DNA from 3 places in the Paenarthrobacter sp. 4246 genome. Region 2 is predicted to be linked to each of the others. Evidence: riboswitches for the same ligand, from Rfam matches in the RefSeq annotation. Region 2 holds a riboswitch; each other region holds the start of a gene.

Region 1 (5,710 bases), on a different contig from region 2:
CAATGCGGGCTTGCTCCACGCCGAGTTCCGTGAGCGGGATCCGGTAGTCCGGCACACGGTTGTAAATGGACGTGTCGGCGTTCGCGGCGGACTGGCCGTGCCGGATCATGAAAATTCTCGCTGGGGCACCCATCCCACCAAGCATAGGGTGGGTACATGTTCCTTGCTTCCCGCCGACGGCTGCGCGCCGAAGTACTTATTGTGCTGGGCCTGTCACTGGGCCAGTCGGCCGTATATTCCGTGGTGCAACTTCTGGACAAGATGACGCGGGCTCCCTTGGCCGACGCCACATCAACCCTGAACCGGTCCCAAAGCACCCGCGAGTACTTTGACCTCACCTACCAACTGCTGGACATCATCTTCGCCCTGGTGCCGGTGGCTCTGGTGTTCTACTTCCTGTCCGCGCATATCCAGGCAAACCGCGACGGCGACAACGGCTCGGCGTTCGCCCGGCTCGGCTTCAACTTCGCCCGGCCGGGCAAGGACCTGCTCCAGGGTGTGGGGCTTGCTGCCGTGATTGGAATTCCGTCTCTGGGCCTCTACGCCGCCGGCCGGGCCCTCGGCATCACCACGGCGATTGTCCCCAGCGGCCTGGACGCCTACTGGTGGACCGTGCCAGTGCTCATTCTCTCGGCCGTGCGGCACGCGGTCGTGGAAGAAGTGATCGTGGTGGGATACCTCATGGACCGCTTCGGCAAGTTCGGTTGGAGCATGCCCGTGGCCATTGTGGTCAGCGCCGTCCTGCGGGGGACCTACCACCTGTACCAGGGTTTTGGGCCGTTCATCGGCAACGTGGTCATGGGTCTGGTGTTCGCGTGGATCTATACCAAGACCAAGCGGGTGATGCCCCTGGTGATTGCCCACGCGTTGCTGGACATAGTGGCATTCGTGGGCTTCAGCCTGTTCGGCAAGGCGATGGGCCTGGGGTAGGGCGAAAAAAATCCGGCCGCCATCGGTGGGTGACGTCTTTGGCACCCGCTGATGGCGGCCGAAGTTCCTACCGGACAGGGGTGACCGGCGCCGGGACGAGCCCGGATGGACGGGGCGGTCAGATGGTGACGGCTCCTGAGGCGGTTTCGAAAGTTACTGACATGATTCCCGGAGTGCCGTGCGGCGCCATCCACTGGACAGCGACGTCCTCCAGCGGCTTTTCCACCGGTTCTCCGAGCCATTCGGTGACGCGTTCCGCCGAGCCCGCAATGGTGAGGCTGGACATCTTGACGTCGCTTTCGTAAATCCTGGACGGGTGAAGTGACGGATCGCCCTCCCACTTGAGCAAGTACGGAACCTGGGGATCTGCGATCAACCCCAGGATGCCGATCTGCTGCCACACCAGTTCGCGGCCGTCAGGGAACTTGCGGTTGCCCGGCACAGCGGAACGGCCAAGGCGGTCCTCAAACGGTGCCAGATCGTCAACAGCGACGCACCAGCCCATCCATCCACCACCGGCGGCCGAGCGGGCACGAACTGCTTGGCCAAAGGGTGCTTTGTCGGAAGCGGGGTGGTCCAGGACCTCCACAACTTCCAGGTACTTGTTATCCGCAAGGGGAATGATCATGTTCCGGGTACCAAAGCGCGGGTGCACTCCGCCCCGGACAGCGTCCACTCCCAGTGCCGCGGAAATTCGTTCGGTAGTGGCCAGAAGGCCATCTCGTTCACAGGCGTAAGAGACGTGATCCATGCGCATGGCTTCATCTTGGCACTTTGTGATCGGGGTCTCAGCTAAGTCAAGCCTAACTAAGGTGGGATGTGTATAACTGCTGCCGCGTGGCGTCATGCAGTGACGCTGAAAGACCGAAAGATTCCACCGGCGTCATAAAGCTGTCCATGGCTCCGGACACTTCCTAGACTGGCCCCAGCTCACATGCAGCACGTTTCCACAGAACCCATGCGCCACGAACAGGAGAACTCCATGTCACAAGGATGGTCTTTCGAAACCCGCCAGATCCACGCAGGTCAGGAGCCTGACTCTGCCACGGGAGCACGGGCACTGCCGATCTACCAGACCACGTCCTTTGTGTTCCCCAGCGCCGAGAGCGCAGCCAACCGGTTTGCCCTGGCCGAGCTCGCGCCCATCTACACCCGGATCGGCAACCCGACGCAGGATGCCGTGGAGCAGCGGATCGCGAGCCTCGAAGGCGGCTTGGGTGCCCTCCTGCTGAGCTCTGGCCAGGCCGCGGAGACCTTTGCGATCCTTAACATCGCGGAGGCCGGCGACCACATCGTGGCGAGCCCCAGCCTGTATGGCGGTACTTACAACCTGCTGGCGCACACCTTGAAGAAGTTCGGCATCTCGGTGACCTTCGTGGAGGACCCGGATAACCTGGACCAGTGGCGTGAGGCGGTCCAGCCGAATACCAAACTGTTCTTCGGCGAGGTTGTGTCCAACCCGCGCCAGGATGTGCTGGACATCGAGGGCATTGCCCGCACCGCGCACGAGGCCGGCGTGCCCCTCATCGTCGACAACACGCTGTCCACCCCCTACCTCATCCGTCCCATCGAGTGGGGCGCCGACATCGTGGTCCACTCCGCCACCAAGTACCTCGGTGGCCACGGTTCTGCCATCGCCGGCGTAATCGTGGATTCAGGCAATTTCGATTTCGGCAAGGACCCGGACCGCTTCCCGGGTTTCAACACCCCGGACCCCAGCTACAACGGTTTGGTCTACGCCCGGGATCTTGGCAAGGACGGGGCACTCGGCGCCAACCTCTCCTACGTTCTGAAGGCACGGGTCCAGCTTCTTCGCGACCTCGGCTCCGCTGTGTCCCCGTTCAACGCCTTCCTGATCGCCCAGGGACTGGAGACGCTGAGCCTGCGCGTCGAACGTCACGTAGCCAACGCCACCAAGGTGGCAGAGTGGCTGGAAGCCCACGACGACGTCGAATCGGTTGCCTATGCGGGTCTGCCGTCCAGTCCGTGGTACGACCGCGGCCGGAAGTACGGTCCGCAAGGCACCGGCGCCATTGTTGCTTTCAACATCAAGGGCGGTGTTGAAGCGGGCAAGCGCTTCGTTGACGGACTGGAACTGCACTCGCATGTTGCCAACATCGGCGATGTCCGCTCGCTGGTTATACATCCGGCCTCCACTACGCACAGCCAGCTGACGGTTGAGCAGCAGCTGGCGGCCGGTGTGACCCCCGGCTTGGTTCGCTTGTCCGTGGGAATTGAGCACGTGGATGACATCATCGCCGACCTCGAAGCCGGATTCCGGGCCGCCAAGGGAGCTTGAAACAAGCCCTGAAACCTGCGGCGTGAACACGCCTGACGCCTTTCCTGGAATGCCGCCCGGACCGACGATTATTCGCCGGGTGGCATTCCGGAGTGCTGCTTCGTGAACGAAAACGCCCCGAACCGTCACACTGATGTCATATTCTTCGCCATAACCGCCCTGTATTTCCTAGACTCTTCGTATTAGGTCATGAGTGCCAGCGCATAGCCCCGGCTTGCTGGCCGGCAACCCTCCTCCGCGGTGGGGTGCCCCGGGTGAAGACCTGGCCTGTTCGCACGCAAGGCGACGGGCAAGCGCGAGGTTAAGGTGTCAAAGGAATGACCATTACTGCTACAGCCCTTCCCAAATCCGGAGAAGAAGACGGAACCGTCAAGTACGCCGCCATTGGGTCGCTGGACCTTGAGGCCGGCGGATTCCTTCCCGACGTCGTCCTCGCTTATGAGACCTGGGGGCAGCTGAACGCCGATGCCTCCAATGCCGTGCTCATCCAGCACGCCCTCACGGGCAGCACGCACGTTGCCCGGGGAGCTACGGACGAAGAAGGATGGTGGGAGCAACTGGTAGGCCCCGGTGCCACCATCGACACCAACAGGTTCTTTGTCATCTCCATCAACATCGTGGGTGGCTGCTACGGCAGTACCGGACCGTCCTCGGAGGCGCCGGACGGCCGTCCTTGGGGCTCCCGGTTCCCCTTGGTCACCCTGCGAGACAGCACCGAGGCCGAGGCACGCCTGGCCGAAGCCTTGGGAATCCAGGCCTGGCACGCCGTGTTGGGCGGTTCCATGGGCGGGGCCCGCGCGTTGGAATGGGCAGCGACCTTCCCGGAGCGGGTGAAACGCTGCGCCGTGATATCCGTGGGTGCCTACAGCACGGCCGAGCAGATCGCCTTTGCGCAGGCCCAAACCCTGGCCATTCGCCAGGACCCGAACTTCAACAACGGCGATTACTACGGGGGCACGGCCCCTGAACAAGGGCTTGCGTTGGCCCGGCGCATCGCCCACATCACCTACCGCTCCGCGTTGGAGCTGGACTTCCGCTTCGGCCGTGAAGCCCAGCACCAGGAGACACCTTTGGCCGCTGCGGTCCTGGGGGAGCGTGGCCGCTATCAGGTGGAGAGCTACCTGGACCACCAGGGAACAAAGCTCGTCCGGCGTTTCGACGCCAACAGCTACATCGCCATCACCGAAGCCCTGATGTCCCACGACGTCGCACGCGGCCGTGGATCGCTGCAGGCAGCATTGTCGCGCACCACTGCGGAGTTTTTCGTCGCGGCCGTGGACAGCGACAGGTTGTATTTCCCGGCGCAATCCCGGGAATTGGCCGCAGCCTTGCCGGGTGATGTTCCGGTTCACGTCATTGAGGCGCCGATCGGCCATGACGGGTTCCTGACGGAAATCGGCCAGCTCTCAGCACAGCTCCGCGGAGCCTTCTTCGCCTGAGTTGAGTGGCCGTTGCAGGACAGTTGAGTAGCGGCTGCAGGACGCTGGGTTGGCCGCCAAGCTAGCCGTTCATGATGTCGCCGCGCTGCTTCATGTAGTCCTCCATGGCGATCTCCCCGTTGCTGAACTTCGCGTCCAGCTCTGCCAGCTTGCGGGCGCGGTAGCCTTGCGGCTCCGATCCGTTGGTTGCCGGGAAAGGCGTGGGGGAGGAAGTGTTCGACGGCGCCCCGGACTGCGGTCCGTCATCTACAGGGCGGATGACGGCCGGCCCGGACGAATAGCCCGGGTAATCCTGTGTGGGGTAATCCTGGGGCGGGTAACTCTGTGCCGGATAGCCGGGGCCGGGCAGGTTCTGCTGCGGGGGATAGCCAGGGCCGCGGAAGGTTCCGTTCTGGATCCGGCGCGCGCGGGATCGGTTGTACATGCGGATGCCGAGCGGAATCAGCCACGAGCAGACGATGATCCAGAAGATCAGATTGTTCACAGTGCAGGCCTCCTAGGTCTTATCCCAGCTTAGCCCGGTCGCACGGCGTGAACTCCGGCGCCTGCAGTGAACACTTCAGTGGAGCCGGGCTTCCATGCCCAGGAACTGCCCATAGCGTTCCACTTCGGCCTCCAAAGCCATCTGTTCGGGAGGGCTTGCCGGCCGGTTCATGCGGACATCCAGTTGGCAGGCGCCGCCGGAGAATCCATGGCGCCACCATCCAGCCAACCTGCCATCCATCAGGACCACGTGCATGGGCCCGTTGTCTTCGGGGAAGTACGGTGCTGTCCCACCCAGATAGTGCCGGGACTGCGAATAGCCCATGACGTATTCGTCGTAGCACTGGATGAGGTCGATGCGGGGGAGTCCTGCGTCAGGCAGACGCGAAGGGCCCCCGGGGTTGGTGAGCTCGACGGCATCTTCCGGGGCGAGGTAAAACTCGAGGCCGTCCATGGCGAGTGATGCCAGGGCGCCCGGCGATAGCTCGCCGGCCACCTGGATGCCCAGCTTTACGTCTTTCATGGTCAGCCCGGACCACACGGCACAGTCCTTGATGGT
Region 2 (5,710 bases):
TCCATCGCAGTCACCCTGTCCGCAAAGCGAAAGAAGCAACGCGGCCAGTTCATCGGCTTCGGAATCATCTCCCTCGTCTTCATCTACACCACAGTGGTCAACTCGATCGAGCGGCCTGACGGCCTGAAGATCGCGGCACTCTTCATCCTGGGCATCATGGTGGTCAGCTTCATATCCCGCATGCGGCGCGCCTTCGAACTCCGGGCCACCCACATCAAAATGGACGAGAAAGCCCTGGAATTCACCGCCAACGCTTCCGAGGGACCTGTCCGGATCATCGCGCATGAACCCAAACACCTCAGCGCCAGCAGATACCGCGAGAAGCTCCAGCACGCGCAGCAGGCCAGCCACCTGCCCGTCGACTGCGACGCCGTCTTCATCGAGGTCATCGTGGATGACAGCTCGGACTTCGAACAGGAACTCCAGGTTGTGGGCAAGACCCGGCACGGTTTCAAGATCCTTGAAGTACACAGCAACAACGTCCCCAACACGGTGGCGGCCGTGCTGCTCCACATCCGCGACGTCACTGGATTCATGCCCCACATCTACTTCCGTTGGACCGAGGGCAACCCGATCTCCAACCTCAGCAAGTTCCTGTTCTTCGGAGAAGGAGAGATCGCGCCGGTGACCCGTGAAGTGCTGAGGGAGGCCGAGCCGGACATCACCCGCCGGCCGTGGGTGCACGTGGGCTGACCGCCCTAGCGGCTCGCCGCCGGCACCAGCACCCAGAGCACCTCGACGGTCTCATCCGTGGGATTGATCCAGGTGTGTGGCTCGCGGCCGGGGAAGGAAAGAGTGTCCCCTTCTTCGAGGTCGTACGCTTCGTTGGTCAGGATGAGCTTGATCCTGCCCTTGACCACGTGCAGGACATCGACGTCGCAGTCAACGGCGTAGAGTTCGTTTTCCCCACGGCCCCGTGGCTCAATGGTGGCCTGCAAAATCTGGAGCCGGCGCTCAGAGCGGGCCGTCAGCAACCGCTCCACGATGCCCTGACCCCCCAGGGAGATGCGGGGGCCGTCGTCGCGCCTGGTCAGGTGCGTCTCCGGGGCGGCGAATAAATCACCCACAGAGACCGACAACACCTGGCACAGGGTGACCAGAGAAGCGACCGAGGGCGATGTCAGGTCACGCTCCACGCGGCTGAGGAAGCCCTTGGTCAGCCCGGTAGCATCAGCCACTTGCTCAATGGTGAGGCGCTGCGCCTGCCGGGCTGCGCGGATTCTGGAACCGATGGCAACAGGAACATTGCTCGGTTCAACGGGGAGAGCCTTCATTCACGAACCTTTCAGGCCTGTCATATGGCCCTGTCATTGGAGCAATAGTAGCCGGGAGACGGGCGAACAGGACCAGAATCGGCGGAACCATGACCAAAGCATCTTGACTGTTACTCCGATCACAACATATCCTCATAGGCAACAAGTGTTGTCTGTGAGGCACACAACACTCACCCAATCTCCAACCATCAGCACAGAGACTTCGACGCTTCGCAGGAGTATCGTCGAAAACCCCAACCTCCGTGCATCAGCTCCAAGGACCGTTCATGGAATCTTCGGCTATTAACATCGCAATCGTGGTGGTGTACCTGCTCGCCATGCTGGCATTCGGCTGGTGGGGCAAGTCCCGCACCAAGAACAACAGCGACTTCCTGGTGGCCGGCCGCCGCCTGGGACCGTTCCTTTACACCGGCACCATGGCCGCTGTGGTCCTCGGTGGCGCTTCCACCGTGGGCGGCGTCGGCCTCGGTTACAAGTTCGGCATCTCCGGCATGTGGCTGGTGGTGGCCATCGGCGCAGGCGTGCTGCTGCTCAGCCTCCTGTTCGCCGGCACCATCCAGCGCCTGAAGATCTACACGGTCTCCCAGATGCTGAGCCTTCGCTACGGCAGCAGGGCCACGCAGACCTCCGGCATCGTCATGCTGGCGTACACGCTCATGCTCTGCGCTACGTCCACCGGCGCCTACGCCACCATCTTCGTGGTGCTCTTCGACTGGGAGCGCTGGCTTGCCATCGCCGTTGGCGGCGCGATCGTCCTGGTTTACTCCACCATTGGCGGCATGTGGTCCATCACGTTGGCCGACCAGGTTCAGTTCATCATCAAGACCGTAGGCATCTTCTTCCTGATGCTCCCGTTCGTCCTGAACGCTGCCGGCGGCATGGACGGCATCCGTGAGCGCCTTGACGACACCTTCTTCCAGATCGATGGCATCGGTGCCCAGACCATCATCACGTACTTCGTGGTCTACACACTGGGCCTCCTGATCGGTCAGGACATCTGGCAGCGCGTCTTCACTGCCAAGACCCCCGCTGTTGCCCGTTGGGGCGGAGCCACGGCCGGTATCTACTGCATTCTCTACGGCATCGCCGGCGCCCTGATCGGCTTGGCTGCCCGGGTGGCATTGCCGGACATCGATGTCACCAACCTCGGCAAGGACGTAGTGTACGCAGAGGTGGCAACCCACATCCTGCCCGTCGGCATCGGCGGCCTGGTCATGGCCGCGGCTGTTGCAGCCATGATGTCCACCGCTTCCGGCGCCCTGATTGCCGCAGCCACGGTGGCACGTGCGGACGTTGTCCCGTTCGTGGCCAGCTGGTTCGGCAAGACCATCAACACCGATGACAGCGAAAACCCCGAGCACGACGTCAAAGCAAACCGCTACTGGGTTCTTGGACTCGGCATCGTGGCAGTACTGATTTCCATGGCGGCACAGGACGTGGTGATTGCCCTCACCATCGCCTACGACATCCTGGTGGGTGGCCTCCTGGTCGCAATTCTGGGCGGTTTGGTGTGGAAGCGCGGCACGGGTATTGCCGCTGCATGGTCCATGGCAGTGGGATCGGTGCTGACGCTGACCCTGCTGATCCTCTTCGCCTTGGGCGTCATTCCGAGCGCGGACGGCGTCTACGCCAACGAACCGATCTACTACGGTCTCGCCGCTTCGTTCATCGCCTACGTAGTGATTTCACTGCTCACCCCGCCCACTGATCCCGCGGTCCGCGAGGCCTGGGACAAGCGCGTTGCTGGTGCCGTCTCCGAGGAACTCCCGCCTGAGGCCCACCCGGTCAGCAGCCACAAGTAACCCTGCACGTAACAGAGCAAAGTTCGACGGCGGCGCCTCCCCTTTTCGGGGCGGCGCCGCCTTTGTTTTGTCCCCAGGAACAGGGCGCCCCAACTTGCTGGGGTAGCCCTGCGGTAAGGTGGTCCCAGCTTCAAGAGATGTGGTGCCAAGCTCCGACTGGCCACACACCAACCCCATGTTCACGGGTGGTTCGGATGAGGAAGCGGCCCGTCCCGGACCAGAGACAACCGAGCGGGCAAGAGCACTCCCCCAAAGGAGCAGTCCCTTGCCGTACCAAGGCGATACCACCCCGGCTACAAGTACCCCGGTACAAACAGACACGCACAAGGTCGCGGTGATTCCCGCCGTCGACCTCTTCCTGGGCACGGTGACCATCACTGCCAAGGCCGGAACCCGGCGTTTCGGACATCCTCAACCACGCTTGATCGCCCAAGCATTGGCCCAAGCGGTGCGGCCGACCCTCTGGTGTGGTGCGTCAAGAACCCTAACGGTGACTGTCGCGGCGGCCGGCAAACGCGCGGGTCTGCAGCTTCATTACACACTCAGCCGCGAGGAGCCCGCCTAGATTTCCTCGTCTTCTTCGCGGAATTCCTCGGTTTCGTCGATGGGGACCACACGTTCGTCATCCTCGGAGGCGTCCACCTCTTCCACCCAGGCCTCGTCCACTTCCTGGTTCTCGGCATAGTCGTAGGCCGGATCTGACTCAATAGTGGTCCGTTCCGGGTAGTTGGCGTGTGATTCGGTGGTGTCCATGGTGCAACCTCCGTCTCGTGGGCCGCTCAAGCCCTGTTGAACGTGCGCGGGGTGGGCCCCCGCCCCTGTCCTTCCATCTGAGCACCGGGTCAGGCGAGGGTCAAGGACGGCCGGAAATTACGGTGCACCGAACATTCCAAGTGAGGAATACCAGCCAAAAAACCGCGCAGATAAGCGGTACAGTGGGGCGTGCAATGGGGCCGCAACTACCCCACCCAGCACAGGAGAGAAAGTGCAACAGCACCAGGAATCCCCCGGTTCGTCGAGCCCAGCTCCGGACCCCACCCCCGAATCGGCAGTCCCCGAGAACGTCGGAACGCAACCCGTGCCACCCTCGCACGCCGACATCCGCAGATGGCGCCAGTACCTCGCCGATGAGCGCGCCGAGGCAGCCGTCTACCGCGAACTCGCCCAGAGGCGCGAGGGCGAAGAACGCCAAATTCTGCTGGCCCTGGCCGAAGCCGAAGGCCGGCACGAGGCCCACTGGCTCAAGCTCCTGGGTGAGCACGCCGGAATGCCCAAGGCCGCATCAACGCGCAGCCAGTTGCTGGGCTTCCTGGCCCGCAACTTCGGGTCGGTCTTTGTGCTGGCCCTGGCCCAACGCGCAGAAGGCCGCTCCCCGTACGGCTCCGAACCCGCCGCAACACCCGCCATGGTGGCTGACGAACAGATCCACGAAGAGGTGGTCAGGGGACTGGCCACCCGTGGTCGGAACCGGCTCTCCGGTACCTTCCGCGCCGCGGTCTTCGGCGCCAACGACGGTTTGGTGAGCAACCTTTCGCTGGTCATGGGCATGGCCGCCACCGGCGTACCCAGTCCGGTGGTGCTGATGAGCGGTGTGGCAGGTCTTTTGGCGGGCGCACTGTCCATGGGCGCCGGTGAGTACGTCTCGGTGCGCTCCCAGCGGGAACTACTCAACGCGACCCTGCCCACCCAAGCCACTCTCACGGCTGCACCGTCGTTGGACATCGAGCACAACGAATTGGTGCTGGTGTATCTTGCCCGCGGCATGACGCGTGAGGCCGCTGAGCATCGCGCCGCAGAGCGCATGGGCCTGTTCAGCTGTGACTGCGATCCCAGCCTCTCCCTGCAGCCTGAGAAGCCCGCCGGTGACGAGCACGAATCCGTCGGTTCGGCATGGGGTGCAGCGATGTCCAGCTTCTGCTTCTTCGCTTCCGGTGCCATCGTTCCCATCCTGCCCTTCATCTTCGGAATGACGGGCATTGCCGCCTTGATGGTGGCCGGTGTACTGGTGGGCATCGCGCTTCTGGCGACCGGCTCCGTCGTGGGCTTGCTGTCCGGGACGTCGCCGCTGAGCCGCGGGCTGCGCCAGCTCGCGATCGGCCTGGCAGCGGCTGCCGCCACTTACGGGTTGGGCCTGGTGTTCGGGGCAACCATCGTCTAGTTTGGACGGCTCCCCCCGCAGCCCGTAATGTTGGTTCGTCCTCCGCGCTGCCCCGCGTGACCAGGGCGTGAGGAATGGAGAACCGTGGACTCGGAGCGGGAAACGCGTGCGCCAAAGCACCGGCGTGCCAGCACGGCCTGGCGCATCCTCCGTGGCGTGCTCATGGCCGGAATTGCCGCTGTGGTGGCAGTGTTGGTCAGCGGATTCCTGCATGGAGACCCGCGGATCACCGCCCTTTTTCCCGGTGTGAGCGTCCCTGGTGCCGCGCACGACGGGCGACCAGGGCAGAAGCAAACGGCACCTGCACGTGCGGCAGACGCCCCGCCACCCGGATTTGAGGAGGCGGACGCCCCGCTGGCTTCGCCGAAGGCGCCGGAAACTACCAACAATTCGTATAAGTTCCTGGCTACCAACGACGACGGCACTCCGGTGGGGTACTCGCCGTGCCGCCCGCTGCACTACGTGGTGAACGAAGC
Region 3 (5,710 bases), on a different contig from region 2:
GCCGAGGACGCCGCGTTGATTGCGGTACTGGTGCGGGCTTTGGTGGAGACCGCTTCCTTGGAAATGCTCGACGGCGTTGAGCCCACCGCGGTGCCCACGGCACTCCTGCGGATGGCGAGTTGGCAGGCCAGCAATGCGGGCTTGCGTGGAGAGCTCCTGGACTTCGGTGATTTCCGCCCCCAGCCGGCGGCGGACGTCGTCTGGGCCCTGGTGGATTACGTGAGCCCAGTGCTGGATGACCAAGGCGAACTGGAGCTGGTCAAAGCGGGGATCTCAGCTCTGCTGGAGCGGGGGAACGGCGCGGACGAGCAACGGGAAGCTGCAGTGCGGTACAACAACAGGCAGCGCGGCAGCCAGAACCAGCCGGACGGTCCGCCCACCAGCGCTGCCCTGGCCGCCGTCGTCGGGCATGCAGCGAAGGTGACGGTTCGCGGAACCTCCGCCGACGCGCACAAGGAACCCGCGCCGATGCTGTCCCGAGTCAGGAGGCCTTAGGCCTTGTCGGTTTCCGTTTCTTCCCAGGCCATCAAGTAGGCGCCAGTGAGACCCTCCACCAAATAGAAGCAGAACGGCGGGATGTCCTTTTTTGCTACCAGAATGGCACCGTAGACAGGGGCGCTGATTGCGGCCGTAACGCCGATCCAGCGTTTTGTGGGCAAGGAAAGGAGACTCCCACCCAAGGCGGCCAACGCCACCACATGCAATCCCGAATAGGCCAGGAACGGCGCGTTGGATCCCCGGCGGTAGGCAAAACCCTCGAGGTCAGCTGCCCGCCGGGTGAGGCTGGAGACGAAGAACGGGGCACCCGCGAGCAATGCGGCGGCGGCAGCGTAAGCCCACTTCTTCGCTTTCCCGCGTGGTGAGTTGATGTCCGGAACGGCGTCCTTACCCGGAACTGCGCGGGCAAACGCGGCGAATCCCACCGGTACGGCGACGGTCCCTACTGCGGTTAGGTGCTGGCCCACGATCCAGCCGCGCCGTCCGGAGGTCAGCATGCGCAGGCGTTCGGCATCGTCCGGAGTGATGTAGACGCGCGAGACCGGCGAGATTCCCACGAACCACACCACCGTGCCGGCAACGATGACCGCTCCGGCACGGCGATAGGGATGGTTCCCGCTCATGGCAGCAAGGCTAGACCTGTTTGAGGGCCTTCTCCAGATCCAGGATGAGATCGTCCACGTCTTCCAGTCCTACAGACAAGCGGACCACGCCGTCGGTAAGCCCGATCGCGGCCCGGCCCTCAGGTCCCATGGCCCGGTGGGTGGTGGTAGCTGGGTGGGTGATGAGGGATTTGGAATCGCCCAGGTTGTTGGAGATGTCAATGACGCGGAGGCCATCGAGCAAGGCGAACGCAGCCTCTTTGGCTGAGCGCCCGGCCGAAGGAGACAGCTCGAACGTCAGCACAGTGCCGCCGGCCTTCATCTGTTTCGCGGCAAGCTCGTACTGCGGGTGGGACGTGAGCAGCGGGTACTTGACCCAGCTGATGGCAGGCTGCTGCTCGAGCCACTCCGCGATCTTCAAAGCGGATGCCGAGCTGTGGTTGACGCGCAGTCCGATGGTCTCCAAACCCTTGGTCAGCACCCAGGCATTGAACGCGGAAAGGGAAGGGCCGGTGTGGCGCATGAGCTGCTTGACGGGACCATCGATGAACTCTTTGGTGCCCAGGATCGCGCCGCCAAGGACACGGCCTTGGCCATCGATGTGCTTGGTGCCGGAGTACACGATCACGTCCGCGCCCAGCTCACCGCAGCGCTGCAACAGGGGAGTGGCGAAGACATTGTCGACAACGACGGTCGCCCCGGCGGCATGCGCCAGTTCGCTGACGGCAGCGATGTCGACGATCTCCTGCATGGGATTGGAGGGCGACTCAAAGAACACGGCTGTGGTCGGTTCAGAGAGGGCTTCACGCCACTGATCCAGATCCGGGCCGTCAACGAACACCGTCTCCACGCCCCAGCGGGGCAGGATCTCGTTGAGGATCACGAAGCAGGAGCCGAACAGCGAGCGGGCGGCCACCACGCGGTCGCCTGAGGCCAGCAGGGCACCCAGGGCGGTGAAGACCGCTGACATGCCGGATGCCGTAGCAAAGCACGCCTCGGTTCCTTCGAGCAGTCGCAGCCGCTCCTGGAAAGTGGCGACGGACGGGTTGCCGTAGCGGGAGTAAACGAAGCGTTCGTCCTCGCCCGTGAAGGCACGTTCGGCAGCGGCGGCCGATTCATAGACAAACCCGGAGTTCAGGAAAACGGGCTCGGACGTTTCCTGGAAATTGGTGCGGTCAAGGCCACCGCGAACGGCCTGGGTGTCAGGGCTCCAGCTGGCGGCGTCGGGATTAAAGGTCACTTACTCGGTCCCCAGATTCGTCGGCAGGCCACGGTTCTTCCAGCCGTTTACGGTGCGCTCACCGTAACGGTCCGGTTCGCCTTCGAAGCCCTCAAGGACGTTGTACGCAGTGAAGCCGGCCTGCGTTGCGGCGATGGCAGCGGAGATGGAGCGCTGGCCGGAGCGGCAGATGAAGACGAGCTCCACGGCGTCATCCTCGGGTGCCTGCTGCTGCAGGTCCTCGATGAAGCGGGAGTTCGGGATACCGCCAGCGAGGTTCCACTGGATGAACAGGGGATCATTCTCGGTGGCTTTGGTGTCCGGGATGCCGATGTGGGCCCACTCGCCCTCGGTGCGAACATCCACCAGGATGGCGCCTTCTTCGAGCTTGGCCCACGCGTCCTGCGGGGTCAGGTCACCTGCGTAGCTCATGCGTGGCCCTCGAATGCTTCTACATCGTCGTAGTTCTCAAGCTGGTCCACTGCGTTGGCGACGGCGGCATCAGCATTGGCGATCGCCGCGGGCAGCACAATCGCTTGGGCAACGATCACTTCCGTGCCGTTGAAGGTGGCTGCAGGGCTGCCATGGAGCACATAGCCCTCGACGAGGGAATTGTGGATACGCTCGCAGAAATCGCGGTTATCCGGGCCTGTAATCAGGCGGTAAGAGAGTTTTTCTTCAGTGGGTTCAGGCATTGCTGGTGCTCCTCAGTCACGCTTGCAGTTCGAGTTGTCGATACGCCGAGTAGTCACCTGAGGCACCCCGCCGGAGAGAGGGTTGCCGACCAGCAAGTCAGGGCTTTGCGCTGGTACTCATTACTCAAGAAAAACGTAACATCCACGGGCGTCGGGCCGCACTTGCGGGTGGCTGCATGGTCGTCATGTTGCGTAATCGGCGGCTGATCCATTACCGGTCCTTGAGCGCCCGCACTGCCGCGCCGACAGTGGGGTAGAAGTGGTCCGGCGTAAATCGGGCCGCCGTACCGAGGCGGATCAACTTGTCCTTCACAGGCCCTTTGAGCTCGGCAAACACCAGGTCCACTCCTTTTCTGGCCAACCATTCGTCCAGGGTTACCAGGTCATCCAACGCTGTGGTGTCGATCCCGGTGATGGGTTCGGCGGCAAGGATGATGTGGCTGATGGGCTCGGTGGACTCGTCCGGGGCCTCGTCGAGTTGCTCCCTCACAAAGCTGGCCAGAACCTGTCCGTTGCCGAAGAACAGTGGTGCATCAAACCGGAGGATCAAGAGCCCGGGGATGCGCTCGCCCTCGGGGTGCCGTTCAAGATCGTGATACCCGGGTAGGCCTTTCTCGGCGCCGAGTTCGGTTCTGTACGGATCCCATGCCCTGCGGACAAAATCCAGGAGTGCCAAGGCAATGGCCACCACGATTCCCTGGAGGACACCCACTGTCAGCACTCCAAGGAACGCAGCCAGCATCACCACGGACTCGCTGCGGCTCAGCCGCAGGAGCCGCCGGACGCCGGCAGGATCCGCTAGTGCAATGGCTGCTGCGATAACGACGGCGGCCAGGGTTGCCGATGGAAGGTACTCGGTTACTCCCGGAGCCAGCAGCATGAAGGCCAGCACCAGCACGGAGCCGACCACGCCTGTCATCTGGGATTTTGCGCCGGCATCCACGGCGACCGGTGTCCTGGAGGTACTGCCTGAAATGGGGAATCCGCCCAAGAGGCCGGTAGCAGCATTGGCTGCTCCAAGCGCTGCCATCTCCCTGTTTCCGGAGACCTTCTTCCCTTCCTTGGCTGCCAATGTTTGAGACAACACACCAGTGTCAGCGAAAGCCATGAGCGCGATGCCTGCGGCGGCCGGGAGCAGCATCAGGGCGTCTGCCCAGCCAATACCTCCCAGTGCGGGCATGGGCAGGCCCTGCGGCAGGACCCCGGTGACTTTCACGTCGTCGTTAAGCCCGAAGACCGCCGTCGCCACGCACGAGCCAACCACCGCCAACAGAACACCGGGTACCTTCCACTTCAGGAGCCGGGGGATCCAGATGAGAGCCAGTGACCCCACTCCCAAGAACAACGCGGTGATGTTGACCTCGCCGCGCAGTAACCCGGTGGTGACCTTTGCGAGCTTTTGCCAGATGTCGCCGTCGGCCGCAATCCCCAGAAACGCCGGGAGCTGCGAAAGGGCCACCAACAGCGCGATTCCGTTGAGGTACCCGAGCCGGATGGGTTTGGACAGCAGGCCCGTAATGGCTCCCAGTTTCAGTGCCGAGCCGGCAAGCATGAGTGCCCCGATCAACACGGCCAGCAAGCCGGCCAGCGCCACGGATTTCTCGCTGCTTCCCGCTGCCAGCGGCACAATCGCCGCGGCGATCATAGGGGCGAGGGCAGAGTCGGGTCCCAGGACCAGAATGCGGGAGGGCCCCACCACCGCATAAACCAGCAGCGGGACAACTGTTGCGTAAAGCCCGGTGACCGGGGGAAGCCCTGCTGCCTGTGCATAGGCCATTCCGGCAGGCACCAGCAAAGCAAACAGCGCAGCGCCCGCAACGAGATCGTGCCGCAGCCATTCACGCTTGTAGCCCTTGAGGGCCCAGACGCTGGACAGCCGGTCCTTGGCGGAGGGGCGGGTGGTTGCTGCACTCATACAGCGATCATTCCCGACCCCTGCTGTTTGTGGAACACGACATACGCCTTATGTGGAAAATCCGGACCGTCTCCAGCCGCGTTCAAATGTGACGCCCCGGGAGCATAATTGACCCAGTACGTCCCCCTGTAACTTCGCATGAAATCAGGTCGCGGTGAACGGACAGAGCAGTTCTACACTCAAGCCCATGCTGCATTTTGGATGGTTTGTGGGCCACGGATTCGGTGTCCAGGGGTGGGGGACGCCCGGCTACGCCCTGGGTTACGACTGGAAGAAACCCGCCCTGTACCAGGATGCAGTCCGTGCGTTCGAACAATCCGGGTTGGACCTCTTCATCATTGAGGATTCCCTCACCGTGCCGGACACGTATGGCGGATCGGCCGAAGTGTCCCTGGCGCATGCCTCCTTTGCGCCTAAACACGATCCGCTGGCGCTGGTCCCTTACCTGCTCTCCGCCACCGAGCACCTGGGAATCGTGCCGACCGTCAGCGCCTCGTTCTACCCGCCCTTCACGGCGGCCCGGCTTTTGGCCACGTTGCAGCACTTCTCCGAGGGCCAGTTGGGCTGGAACGTGGTGACGTCCGGCAGCGACCTCGCCGCCCAGAACTACGGGTTGGATCAGCAGATTGAACACGACCTTAGGTATGAAAAGGCGGAGGAATTCGTCGACGTCGTCAGGCGGCTCTGGCGGAGCTGGGAACCGGACGCGGTCCTTGAGGACGTCTCCGCAGGGGTGTTTGCCGACCACACCAAGGTGCACCCGATCAATCACCACGGTGAC

What was found. A riboswitch is a leader RNA that binds a small molecule or an ion and turns the genes downstream of it on or off. The one in region 2 is predicted to bind S-adenosylmethionine.
Region 1: another riboswitch for S-adenosylmethionine. It lies ahead of metX (homoserine O-acetyltransferase MetX); the one in region 2 lies ahead of ABIE35_RS04545 (hypothetical protein).
Region 3: another riboswitch for S-adenosylmethionine. It lies ahead of ABIE35_RS19555 (DUF1737 domain-containing protein); the one in region 2 lies ahead of ABIE35_RS04545 (hypothetical protein).

The regions. Positions count from the first base shown of each region.
Region 1 is NZ_JBEPOP010000013.1:45,978-51,687, reverse strand. Features, by position in the region: gene ABIE35_RS20080 (histidine phosphatase family protein) at 1-133, opposite strand, end outside; gene ABIE35_RS20075 (CPBP family intramembrane glutamic endopeptidase) at 157-930, shown strand; gene ABIE35_RS20070 (VOC family protein) at 1,049-1,687, opposite strand; gene ABIE35_RS20065 (bifunctional o-acetylhomoserine/o-acetylserine sulfhydrylase) at 1,889-3,229, shown strand; SAM riboswitch class IV at 3,415-3,531, shown strand; gene metX (homoserine O-acetyltransferase MetX) at 3,547-4,668, shown strand; gene ABIE35_RS20055 (hypothetical protein) at 4,730-5,152, opposite strand; gene ABIE35_RS20050 (winged helix DNA-binding domain-containing protein) at 5,228-5,710, opposite strand, start outside.
Region 2 is NZ_JBEPOP010000002.1:390,408-396,117, forward strand. Features, by position in the region: gene ABIE35_RS04530 (APC family permease) at 1-693, shown strand, start outside; gene ABIE35_RS04535 (helix-turn-helix domain-containing protein) at 699-1,274, opposite strand; gene ABIE35_RS04540 (sodium:solute symporter family protein) at 1,541-3,076, shown strand; SAM riboswitch class IV at 3,205-3,324, shown strand; gene ABIE35_RS04545 (hypothetical protein) at 3,342-3,641, shown strand; gene ABIE35_RS04550 (hypothetical protein) at 3,638-3,829, opposite strand; gene ABIE35_RS04555 (VIT1/CCC1 transporter family protein) at 4,062-5,234, shown strand; gene ABIE35_RS04560 (matrixin family metalloprotease) at 5,319-5,710, shown strand, end outside.
Region 3 is NZ_JBEPOP010000012.1:95,317-101,026, forward strand. Features, by position in the region: gene ABIE35_RS19535 (glutamate--cysteine ligase 2) at 1-495, shown strand, start outside; gene ABIE35_RS19540 (hypothetical protein) at 492-1,121, opposite strand; gene ABIE35_RS19545 (O-succinylhomoserine sulfhydrylase) at 1,132-2,340, opposite strand; gene ABIE35_RS19550 (rhodanese-like domain-containing protein) at 2,341-2,751, opposite strand; gene ABIE35_RS19555 (DUF1737 domain-containing protein) at 2,748-3,014, opposite strand; SAM riboswitch class IV at 3,028-3,139, opposite strand; gene ABIE35_RS19560 (SulP family inorganic anion transporter) at 3,226-4,929, opposite strand; gene ABIE35_RS19565 (NtaA/DmoA family FMN-dependent monooxygenase) at 5,084-5,710, shown strand, end outside.